Linked DNA regions of Catellatospora sp. TT07R-123. The protein of the gene in region 1 interacts with the protein of each later gene in a pairwise test. Links are inferred from orthologs where the notes say so. Each region holds a gene or a part of one and is shown in the gene's direction. Other genes may lie near its edges.

What was found.
Region 2: the proteins of ileS (region 1) and Cs7R123_RS08955 interact in binary tests that used the Escherichia coli proteins (3 or more experiments, as listed by UniProt). The link is inferred for Catellatospora sp. TT07R-123 from one-to-one orthologs.

The regions. Positions count from the first base shown.
Region 1 is NZ_BNEM01000001.1:3,196,460-3,203,786, reverse strand. Bases 2,026-5,660 are described here. They hold ileS (isoleucine--tRNA ligase), read left to right. Parts: upstream 2,026-2,343; coding sequence 2,344-5,460; downstream 5,461-5,660. Other genes in these bases: Cs7R123_RS13670 (RNA-guided endonuclease TnpB family protein), read left to right, coding at 5,546-5,660; Cs7R123_RS13680 (Fic family protein), read left to right, coding at 2,026-2,044. Also shown: Cs7R123_RS13685 (PASTA domain-containing protein), read right to left, coding at 1-554; more of Cs7R123_RS13680, read left to right, coding at 887-2,025; more of Cs7R123_RS13670, read left to right, coding at 5,661-6,805; Cs7R123_RS13665 (1-acyl-sn-glycerol-3-phosphate acyltransferase), read left to right, coding at 6,862-7,327. UniProt on the Escherichia coli protein: Catalyzes the attachment of isoleucine to tRNA(Ile). As IleRS can inadvertently accommodate and process structurally similar amino acids such as valine, to avoid such errors it has two additional distinct tRNA(Ile)-dependent editing activities.
Region 2 is NZ_BNEM01000001.1:2,143,216-2,147,766, reverse strand. What follows is about bases 1,553-4,551. They hold Cs7R123_RS08955 (hydrogenase maturation protease), read left to right. Parts: upstream 1,553-2,774; coding sequence 2,775-3,329; downstream 3,330-4,551. Other genes in these bases: hypD (hydrogenase formation protein HypD), read left to right, coding at 4,081-4,551; Cs7R123_RS08945 (HypC/HybG/HupF family hydrogenase formation chaperone), read left to right, coding at 3,797-4,069; Cs7R123_RS08950 (hydrogenase maturation nickel metallochaperone HypA), read left to right, coding at 3,433-3,795; Cs7R123_RS41080 (hypothetical protein), read left to right, coding at 3,329-3,436; Cs7R123_RS08960 (hypothetical protein), read left to right, coding at 1,553-2,778. Also shown: Cs7R123_RS08975 (hypothetical protein), read left to right, coding at 1-109; Cs7R123_RS08970 (DUF5947 family protein), read left to right, coding at 106-747; Cs7R123_RS08965 (DUF6084 family protein), read left to right, coding at 740-1,396; more of Cs7R123_RS08960, read left to right, coding at 1,378-1,552.

The DNA.
Region 1 (7,327 bases):
ACCTTGTCGCCGGCCTTCACCGACTGCTTGGTGACCTTCCAGCTGACCAGCAGGGTCAGCTCCTTGCCGTCGTCGCCGACGAACTTGACGTTGGTGAAGCCCGCGGTCGCCAGGATCTTCTCGGCGTCGGTGGCCGACTTGCCGACCACGTTCGGCACGGCGATCAGCACCGGGGCGGCCGGGCTCGGGCTCGGCGACGGGGCGGCGGACGGGCTCGGCGACGGCGCGGCCGGCGACGGGCTGGCCGCTGCGGTGGTGGCCGTGACAGCCGAAGGCGAGGTGCCCGGGGTCGGGCCGTCGCTCTTCTTCCACCACTTCATGTACGCGAAACCGCCGCACAGCAGCAGGAGCAGGATGAGCAGGAGCAGGAGGAGCAGCAGCAGCCAGCGCTTGCGGCCGCCGTTGTTGTCGTCGTCCTTCTGCGCAGCGCTGGGGGCGGCGCCGGCGGGGGCGGCGGCCTTGGCGTCGGACGCCTTGGAGTCGGCCGCGCCGTCGTCGGCGGGCTTCGGCGTCGAAGCCGGCTCTTCGGGGGTGGTGTAGTCGGAGTCTGACACTTCGTGCCTCTCGTTGTGTCCTATGTGTCCGCACGCGCTGCGATGGCATCGGATGCGAACACCGGACATGATGGCCGTTCGGGCCGGTGAGGTCACTAGACCGTTGGGTAGCATCCACGCTCACCGAACGGTCAGCCCACCTGTGATGCGATTCAGGTCACTCACGTACGCGCTGGCGGAGTGCCGTACACAGTGGAATGTGGGGCAGGATGTCGGATTCCCGCGACGGGTGATCCGGTGCACTTCAGGCACGGCCGGAACAAGGATTTAACAGACTCATGCGCCCAGGTCGGCTCCGTGCGAACATGCGACAGGAGTAGTAGCATGGAGCGATGCTGCTTCAGACGCCGAAGCTAGACGACGACGACCTGCGTGTGCTCGGCGAGATCGAGCAGATGCGCCGCGACCTCCAGCTGCACGTTCGTGCTCATCCTCGGTGGACGGGTCAGCTGCGGCGCGAGTTGTTCGCTGCGGCGGTGCAGGGCTCCAACACGATCGAGCAGATCACGGTCAGCATGTCCGACGCGCGAGCCGCAGTGGAAGGGCAGACGCTGTCGGCTGATGTCGACGAGCAGACCCAGCTGGCGATCCTGGGCTACCGCGACGCCATGACCTTCGTGCAGCAGACACCGCTGATGGCGAACTTCTCCTACGGCGAGATGCTGCTGGCGAGCCTGCATTTCATGATTCTCAAATACAACCTGCCGAAGTGGCCGGGCCGATACCGGGCCGGCGGTATCTACGTGACGAGTAACGACCCGCTGGAACCCGCCTACACCGGGCCGGATGCCGACGTGGTGCCGGAACTTATGCGGGAACTGGTGGAGTGGCTCAACGACGGAGATCTCGACCAGCCCGCGCTGGTGCGAGGGGCGATGGCTCACCTCAACCTGGTCTGCATCCATCCGTGGCGGGACGGCAACGGGCGGATGGGGCGGTGCCTGCACACGCTGGTCCTGGCGCGCGACGGGGTCCTGGCGCCCGAGTTCTCCTCCATCGAGCAGTGGCTCGGCGACCAGGTCCACACGGTGCAGTACTACCAGGCGCTCCAGGAGACCCAGGGCGGCTCGTTCCAGCCGGAGCGGGACGCCCGGCCGTGGCTGCGGTTCGCGCTCACCGCGCACCACAAGCAGGCGCAACTGGTGCAACGGCGGGTCGACTACTCGGAGCGGCTGTGGCGGGAGCTGGAGCGGGTGGCGGCCGAGCGCGGGCTGCCGGAGCGGACGGTGTCGGCGCTGTATGCGGCCGCGCTGGGCGAGCTGCGGCGGACCACGTACCAGGGTGACGAGGAGCTCACCCGGGATCAGGCGATCCGGGATGTGCAGGCGCTGGTCAAGCACGGACTGGTGCGGCCGCTCGGCAACGCCCGGACGCGGGTGTACCTGATCGACGGGGTGGCGAAGGACGCGCACCTGGCCTCGGTGGACGCGGTCCGCAAGCCGATGCGGGAGCCGTACCGGGAGATCGAGCGCGAGCGGCGACGCGCCTGACGCCGATCAAGCCGCGGAGTCAGGCGCGCATGTCGCAGTGCCGAAACCCGGTAGACCGGTCGGGCCGGGGCGGCGGTAATCTGGACGCACAGGCATCGACCCGGCTATCACCGGTGAGCCTCCGGAAGAACGGACCCGGGTGACCGGGGCCCAGTAGAACCGGACGGGTACGGCCCGTCACAGCCGAACGAGCGGCCCGTGCGCACCCTGGCACGGGCAAGCGAGGTGGTACCGCGGGCCCACAAGGCTCGTCCTCGCACTGAGTACGTATCAGTGACGAGTGTGACGAGGAGCCCGCGATGGCCTACCCACTGCACGAGGCCGCCGCCGACGGCGTGTCCGCCAGCCCCGACCTGCCCGCCCTGGAGCGGCGCGTCCTGGAGTTCTGGGCCGCCGACAAGACCTTCGCGGCGAGCGTGGAGCAGCGCGACGCCGGGGTGAAGGGGTCGAACGAGTTCGTCTTCTACGACGGCCCGCCGTTCGCCAACGGCCTGCCGCACTACGGCCACCTGCTGACCGGCTACGTCAAGGACGTGGTGCCGCGTTACCAGACGATGCGCGGCAAGCGGGTGGAGCGCCGGTTCGGCTGGGACACCCACGGCATGCCCGCCGAGGTGGAGGCGGAGAAGCAGCTCGGCATCACCACCAAGGCCGAGATCCTCGACATGGGTGTGGCCCCATTCAACGAGGCCTGCCGGACCTCGGTGCTGCGCTACACCAGCGAGTGGGAGCGCTACGTCACCCGCCAGGCGCGCTGGGTGGACTTCGCCAACGACTACAAGACCCTCGACCTGGACTACATGGAATCGGTCATGTGGGCCTTCAAGACCCTGTACGACAAGGGGCTGGTCTACGAGGGCTTCCGGGTGCTGGCGTACTGCTGGCGCTGCGAGACGCCGCTGTCGAACACCGAGACCCGGATGGACGACGTCTACAAGGACCGGCAGGACCCCACCCTGGCGGTGAAGTTCCAGCTGGAGACCGGTGAGAAGGTCGCGGTGTGGACCACCACGCCGTGGACGCTGCCGAGCAACCTGGCGCTGGCCGTCGGCCCGGACATCGACTACGCGGTCATGGAGAAGGACGGCGAGAAGCTGGTCCTGGGCGCGGCACGGCTGGACTACTACGCCAAGGAGCTGGAGGGCTACGAGCGGACCGGCACCGTCAAGGGTGCGGACCTGGTCGGGCGCAAGTACGCGCCGCTGTTCCCGTTCCTGGTGAACCACGCGGGCGACAACGCGTTCCAGGTGCTGGGCGCGGAGTTCGTCACGGTCGAGGACGGCACCGGGGTGGTGCACCTGGCCCCGGCGTTCGGTGAGGACGACCAGAACACCTGCCTGGCGGCCGGGATCCCGACCGTGGTGACCGTCGACGAGCGGGCGCGCTTCACGGCGCTGGTGCCGCCGTACGAGGGCCAGCAGGTGTTCGAGACGAACAAGGCGGTCATCCGCGAGCTGAAGGACCGCGGCATGGTGCTGCGGCACGAGACCTACACGCACTCGTACCCGCACTGCTGGCGCTGCGACACCCCGCTGGTCTACAAGGCGGTGTCGAGCTGGTTCGTGAAGGTGACCGCGTTCCGGGACCGGATGGTCGAGCTCAACCAGCAGATCAGCTGGACCCCGGAGCACGTCAAGGACGGCTCGTTCGGCAAGTGGCTGGCCAACGCCCGTGACTGGTCGATCAGCCGCAACCGGTTCTGGGGCTCGCCGATCCCGGTGTGGGTCTCCGACGACGCGGCCTACCCGCGCGTGGACGTGTACGGCTCGCTGGCGCAGCTGGAGGAGGACTTCGGGGTCAAGGTCACCGACCTGCACCGCCCGTACGTCGACGAGCTGACCCGGCCGAACCCGGACGACCCGACGGGCCGGGCGACCATGCGCCGGGTGCCGGAGGTGCTGGACTGCTGGTTCGAGTCCGGCTCGATGCCGTTCGCCCAGGTGCACTACCCGTTCGAGAACACCGAGTGGTTCGAGAACCACTACCCGGGCGACTTCATCGTCGAGTACATCGGGCAGACCCGCGGCTGGTTCTACACCATGCACGTGCTGGCCACGGCGCTGTTCGACCGGCCGGCGTTCCGCAGCTGCGTCAGCCACGGCATCCTCCAGGGCTCCGACGGCCGCAAGATGTCCAAGAGCCTGCGCAACTACCCCGACGTCTACGAGATGTTCGACCGCTACGGTGCCGACGCGATGCGCTGGATGCTGATGAGCTCCCCGGTGCTGCGCGGCGGCGACATGGCCGTGAACGAGTCGGGCATCCGTGACGCGGTGCGCCAGGTGCTGCTGCCGCTGTGGAACGTGTACTACTTCTTCACCCTGTACGCCAACGCCGGCGGCCATACCGCGCGGACCCGCACCGACTCGACCAACGTGCTGGACCGCTACATCCTGGCCAAGACCGGCGAGCTGGTGTCCACGGTGCAGTCGCAGCTGGACGCCTACGACCTGTCGGCGGCCTGCGCGAGCGTGCGGTCCTACCTGGACGCGCTGACCAACTGGTACGTGCGCCGCAGCCGGGACCGGTTCTGGGCGGCCGACGCCGACGCCTTCGACACGCTGTACACGGTGCTGGAGACGGTGGCCCGGGTGGTGGCGCCGCTGGCGCCGCTGACCGCGGAGGAGATCTGGCGCGGGCTGACCGGCGGGCGCTCGGTGCACCTGGCCGACTGGCCGTCGGCGGAACTGTTCCCCGCCGACCACGGGCTGGTCGCGACGATGGACCGGGTGCGCGAGGTGTGCTCGGCGGCGCTGTCGCTGCGCAAGGCCAAGGGCCTGCGGGTGCGGCTGCCGCTGGCGACCCTCACGGTCGCCACGCCGGACGCGTCGTCGCTGCGCGACTTCGCCGACCTGGTCGCCGACGAGGTCAACGTCAAGCAGGTGGTGCTGTCCGACGACCTCACCGGCCACTGCGAGCAGGTGCTCAACGTGGTGCCGCGGGTGCTCGGGCCGCGCGTGGGCGGCTCGGTGCAGCAGGTGATCAAGGCGGTGAAGGCGGGGGAGTGGTCGCTGGTCGACGGCGCCCCGGTCGCCGCGGGGGTCACCCTCCAGGAGGGGGAGTACGAGCTGAAGCTCGTCGCCGCCGACGCCGAGCACTCCGCCCCGCTGCCGGGGGACGCGGGCGTGGTCGTGCTCGACACCGCCGTGACGCCCGAGCTGCACGCCGAGGGGCTGGCGCGCGACGTCGTCCGGGCCGTGCAGCAGGCCCGCCGCGAGGCGGACCTGGACATCACCGACCGGATCGCGGTGACCGTGGCGGCCTCGCCCGAGGTGGTCGCGGCAGTGACCGCGCACCGGGAGTTCGTCGCTGGAGAGACGCTTGCCGACGAGATCGCCTTTGGCGCGGTCGAGGGTGGTTTCACCGGGGAGGTCGGCGATGGCGAGCAGGTGACCGTGGGTGTGACGCGACGCTGAACGCCGCAGGCAGGTACGGGGCCGGATTGATCGGACCGGCCCCGTACCTTCATCGCCGCCCATAACGCTCGAATATGATGTTCTCGTGCGCTTGCGCTACAACTTCCGGCTTTACCCGACCTCGGGTCAGCGCCAGGCACTGGCGCGGGCGTTCGGATGTGCTCGCGTGGTCTTCAACGATGGGCTGCGCATACGTGAGCAGGCAAGGCTGGCCGGAGAACCCTATGTCACGGATGCGGAGCTCTCCCGCTGGTTGACTCAGGCCAAGAAGTTGCCGGACCGTCAATGGCTCGGTGAGATCTCGGCCGTTGTTCTCCAGCAAGCGCTTGCCGATCTCAATACGGCCTACCGCAACTTCTTCCGTTCGCTGTCGGGACGGAGAGCGGGCCGCCGAGTCGGTCCACCGCGTCTCAGGTCCAAGCGCGGCACCAGGCAGTCGATTCGGTTCACGCGAAATGCAAACTTCAAGGTCTTGGACACGGGCCGGCTCCGCCTGCCCAAAGTGGGTGATCTTGAAATTCGGTGGTCGAGGGAGCTGCCTGCCGAGCCGTCATCGGTCACCGTCGTCAAGGACTCGGCAGGCAGGTACTTCGCCAGTTTCGTCGTAGAGGTCCAAGCGGAGGAACTGCCAGTCGTGGACGAGGAGGTCGGGCTCGATCTGGGTCTGACCGCGTACGCGGTCGACTCCCGTGGTCGGATCATCGAGAACCCGCGATTCTTCCGGCGGCATGAGCGCCGCCTCAAGGGAGCGTACCGAGCCCTGGCTCGGAAGGAGAAGGGCAGCAAGAACCGAGCTAAGGCGAGAGTGAAGCTTGCGCGCGTGCATGCGCGCGTGGCGGACAGTCGGCGAGACTGGCTGCATCAGGAGACGACCCGGCTGATTCGCGAGAACCAAGCGATCTACCTGGAAGACCTGGCGGTCCTCGGCCTCGCCCGTACCTGGCTGGCCAAGTCGGTCTATGACGCGGCGTGGGGGAGCTTCCGCAGGATGCTCGAGTCTAAAGCTGCCCGATACGGCCGTCATGTTTATGTTATCGGACGCTTTGAGCCAACTAGTCAGGTTTGCTCAGCATGTGGACTCAATGACGGCCCGAAGGCACTTAGCGTACGGGTCTGGAACTGTGGCAGCTGCGGGGCGACCCATGATCGAGACTTCAACGCAGCGAAGAACATTCTCGCCGCTGGACGGAAACTCGCCGCTGAGACGCGGCGGGAGGCGGAGAGGTTAAACGCCTGTGGAGCGCAGGTAAGACCGGGAGCGATTCCGGCACCGCGCAGTGAGGCAGGAACCCACCGAGGGGCGGCATACCCGCCCGGCAGGAATCCCCTCCTGAAGGAAGGGTAGGACGTCAAGGTAAGTTCATCGGCCGGCGGCAAGCTCATACCCTATGGAGGCAGAAAGTGCCGGTGCTCTATACGGTCGGATTGTGGACTGTGGCGCCCGCGGTCAAACTGGCCTGGCGGCCGAAGATCGAGGGGCAGGAGCACATCCCCACTACGGGGGGTGCCATCTTCGCAGGCAACCACCTGTCCGTCGCCGACGAGTTCTTCCTCGGCTCGGCGGTGTCGCGGCACATCTCCTTCTGGGCCAAGGAGGACTACTTCATCGGGACCGGCCTGAGCGGCATGTTCTTCCGCAACCTGATGGGCGGGCTGGGTGCGATCCCGGTGCACCGCTCCGGCGGGCGGGCCGCGCTCAGCGCGTTCGACGCGGCGATCCCGGTGCTCCAGGAGGGCGGCCTGGTCGCCGTCTACCCGGAGGGCACCCGGTCGCCGGACGGCCGCCTCTACCGCGGGCGCACCGGTGCGGCGCGGCTGGCGCTCGCCGCCGACGTGCCGATCATCCCGGTCGGCACCATCGGCACCG
Region 2 (4,551 bases), 1.1 Mb from region 1 along the record:
GGCGGTGCAGCAGGCGGCGCCGGAGGTCGTCGAGGTGCGGGTGCAGGAGCGGGCCGCGCCCGCGCCGCTGCTCCAGATCGGACGGCGCGACGCCGGTGTGCCCGCATGACCCTGCGCCGCTACCTGCGCCCGGCGGCCGGGCCGGCCCCGGGCGCCCCGGCCCCGGCGGACACCGAGCGGTGCGAGCTGTGCGGGGCGCCGCTGCCCGAGCGGCACGACCACCTGGTCGACCGCCACTCCCGCGCGCTGCCCTGCGCCTGCCGCCCCTGCTGGCTGCTCTTCCCCGCGCCGTCCGCCACGGGCGGCGCCGCGCGCTACGCCGCGATCCCCGACGCCGTCACCGCGCTGCCCGGCTTCCCGCTCACCGAGCGGGAGTGGGCCGCCCTCGACCTGCCGGTCCGGCTCGCGTTCGTCTACCGCGACAGCGCCCTGCACCACCCTGTCGCGCTCTACCCGAGCCCGGCCGGTGCCGCCGAGTCCCCGCTGGCGGCCGACACCTGGGCCGAGCTGCTGGCCCGGCACCCCGCCACCGCCGCCCTGCCCGAGGACGTGGCCGCGCTGCTCATGCACCGGGGCGACCAGGGGCCGGAGTGCTTCGTTGTCCCCATCGACGCCTGCTACCGCCTGGTCGGGCTGGTGCGTACGCACTGGCGCGGCTTCGACGGCGGCGAGCAGGCCCGCGCCGCCGTCGCCGGGTTCCTGGACGAGGTGCGCGCGGGCGCGAGGACGGAGGCCGCAGTTGCTTGAGCTCGACTTCACCTGCCTGGACGTGCAGGCCCAGCGCTGGGCCGCCGCGCCCACGCTGCGGCTGCGCCTGGGCGTGACCGGCCCCGGGGACGTACGCGTGCACGCCGGGGTGCTCACCTGCCAGCTGCGGATCGACCCGCGCGGCCGCGACTACACCGACGCCGAGGCGCAGAAGCTGGCGTGCGTCTTCGGTGAACCGGCCCGCTGGGCGGCGAGCATGCAGCAGCTCCAGTTCGCCACGGTCACCGCGATGCTGCCCGGGTTCACCGGCCGCACCGAGATGGAGCTGCTCGTGCCCTGCTCGTACGACCTGGAGGTCGGGCTCGGCAAGTTCTTCCACGCCCTGTCCGGCGGGGAGGTGCCGCTGACGCTGCTGTTCAGCGGCACCGTGTTCGTGGCGGGCGAGGCGGGCGTGCAGGTGGCGCGGGTGCCGTGGGACCGCGAGGCGGCCTACCGGATGCCCGCGGCGGTCTGGCGCGACCTGATGGACCTCTACTTCCCGGACTCGGCGTGGATCCGGCTGCGCCGCGACACCACCGACGCGCTGCTGCGCTACCAGGCCCGGCACGCGGTGCCGACCGCCGACGCGGCGCTGGCCGGGCTGCTGGCGGCCCAGCCGGAGGAGGCGGCGTGTCCGGCTCCCCGCTGAGCGACCCGTTCGAGCAGGCCCGCACGGTCGCCGACGCGGTGCTGTACGAGGGCTACCTGCTGTACCCGTACCGCGCCGACGCGGCCAAGAACCAGTTGCGCTGGCAGTTCGGCGTGCTGGTGCCCCCGTCGTACGCCTCCGACGCGCACGGCGAGTACGCCACCTGCCAGACCCAGCTGCTGGCCGAGCCCGGCCCCGACGCGGTGCTGCGCTGGCGGCTGCGCTTCCTGCACGCCGTCACCCGCACCGTCGAGGCGGCGACCCCGGACGGCTGGGCGCCGCGCGAGTCCGCCGAGCACGACGGCGTGCTGCACCTGACCTTCGACGAGACCGCCGAGGAGTCCGTCGACGTGGCGGTCCCGCTGTGGCCGCTCGCGGACGCCCCGGACGACGTGACCCCCTTCGCCGTCCCGGGTGCCGAGCAGATCGAGCAGCTCAGCCCCGACCTGCGGCTGCGCCGCGTACGCCGTCCCCTCCAGGGCGTTCTGCGCCTGCGCGTGGAGCGGCTGCCCGGCCCGTACCGCGTGCTGCGCCTCACGTGCGCGGTGGAGAACCGCACCGAGACCAGATCTTGTGCGTCTGGTGCTGCCGGGGCGACACCAGACGCACAAGATCTGGACAGGCAGCGTGGCGATCGGCCGCAGGCGCTGCGGTCGTCGCTGATCGCGGCGCACAGCGTGTTCGCGCTGAGCGCCGGCGGGTTCGTGTCGGCGCTCGACCCGCCGGAGTGGGCGAAGGCGGCGGTGCGCGACTGCCGCAATGTGCGCACCTGGCCGGTGCTGCTGGGCGAGCCGGGACGCACCGACGCGGTCCTGTCCGCGCCGGTGATCCTGTACGACCACCCCGTCGTCGCGCCCGAGAGCCCCGGCGAGACGTTCGACTCGCTGGAGATCGACGAGCTGCTGGTGCTGCGCACGCTCACGCTCACCGACGCGGAGAAGCGGCAGGTCCGGGCCACCGACGCGCGGGCGGACGCGCTGCTGGGCCGGGCCGAGACGCTGCCGCCGGAGCTGTTCGAGCGCCTGCACGGCGCGATCCGGCAGCTGCGCCCGGTCGGCGTCGCGGCGGACCCGTTCCGGACCACGGCGCCCTGGTGGGACCCGGGCGCGGACGCGGGCGTCGACCCGGCCACCGACACGGTGGTGGTCGACGGGGTCGCGGTCGGCGCCGGGTGCAAGGTGCGGCTGCGGCCGGGCGGGCGGCGTACCGACGCGCAGGACATGTTCCTGGTGGACCGGGTCGCGACGGTCCACGCCGTGCTGCTCGATGTGGACGGCTCGACCCACCTGGCCGTCACCGTCGACGACGATCCGGCCGCCGACCTCCAGGTCGAGCAGGGCCGGTTCCGCTACTTCGCACCGGAGGAGGTGGCCCCCGCATGACGACCCGGGTGCTGATCGCGGGCCTGGGCAACATCTTCCTCAGCGACGACGGTTTCGGCGTCGAGGTCGCGGCGCGCCTGGCGGCGCAGCCGCATCCGGAGTGGGTACGGGTGGCCGACTACGGCATCCGCGGCATCCATCTGGCGTACGACCTGATGGACGGCTACGACGCGACCGTGCTCGTCGACACCGACCAGCGCGGCGACGTCCCCGGCACCGTGCGCCTGGTCGAGATCACCGCCGAGGACCGCGCCGCCGACCGCGCGGCCGGGGACGGCGTGCTCGTCGATCCGCACGGCATGCAGCCCAACCGGGTGCTGCACCTGCTGGACAGCTGCGGCGGCGACCCCGGCCGGGTGCTGCTGGTCGGCTGCGAGCCGCTGGCGCTGGAGGAGGGCATCGGGCTGAGCCGCCCGGTGCTGGCCGCCGTCGACGTCGCGGTCGTCCTGGTGCGGCAGCTGTGGGACGCCGGGCCCCGGTCGCTGCTGGAGCAGAGCGTTTCGTCAGGTACGTCGAGTCTGTCAGGTCCATCGAGGAGAGGGGCACCGTGATGTTGTGGAAGAAGGTCGTGGCCGGGCTGGTGCTGGCCGGAGCGGCGGCGCTGGTGATCCAGTCGCTGCCGGACATGAAGCGGTACCTCAAGATGCGCAGCATGTGAGCGGGGGACGGATGCACGAGATCGGGCTGTGCGAGAGCATTCTCGCGGCGGTGCGGCAGCGGGCCGAGGGGCGCGCGGTCGACCGGCTGAAGGTGCGCATCGGGGTGCGGCACGGGGTGGCCGAACCGGCGCTGCGCGACGGGTTCGCGCTGGTGGCCACCGGCACCACGGCGGACGGGGCGCAGATCGAACTGGTCACGGTGCCGGCCCGGGTGGTCTGCGGGGGCTGCGGCCACGAGGGGGAGACGCTGGCGCTGCCCGCGATCTGCGGCGAGTGCGGCAGCGCGCGGGTGACGGTGTCGGGCGGGGACGACCTGATCCTGGAGGAGCTGCACCTCATCGACCGGGCGGTGCGCTGACATGTGCCTCGGTATCCCCGGCGAGGTCGTCGAGTTCCACACCGACCGCCCCGACCTGGCCCAGGTCGACGTCTCCGGCGTACGCCGGGCCATCAACATCGGGCTGCTGGAGCCCGGTGAGGTCGGTATCGGCGACTGGGTGCTGATCCACGTCGGCTTCGCCCTGTCCAAGATCGACGAAGCGGAGGCGAAGGCGGCGATGGAGTTCCTGGAGAGCATCGGCCAGGCCTACGCCGACGAGCTCGCCGCCCTCCAGTCGTCCACCATCGAGTAGGGGAGCGGTCGATGCGCTTCGTGGATGAGTTCCGCAACGCCGAGCAGGCCCGCGCGCTGGCCGCCCGGATCGCGGCCCGGTGCGAGCCGGGCCGGCACTACAAGTTCATGGAGGTGTGCGGCGGGCACACCCACACCATCTACCAGCACGGGCTGGAGGACTACCTGCCCGAGCAGGTCGAGCTGGTGCACGGGCCGGGCTGCCCGGTCTGCGTGATCCCGATGGGCCGCGTCGACGACGCCATCGCGATCGCACGCCGCCCCGAGGTCATCCTCGCCTCGTTCGGCGACATGATGCGGGTGCCCGGCGGCGCCGGGTCGTTCCTGGACGCCAAGGCCGCCGGGGCCGACATCCGCATGGTCTACTCCCCGCTGGACGCGCTGAAGCTCGCCCGCGCCGACCCCGACCGCGAGGTCGTGTTCATGGCGATTGGGTTCGAGACCACCGCCCCCAGCACGGCCGTCACGGTGCGCCGTGCCGCC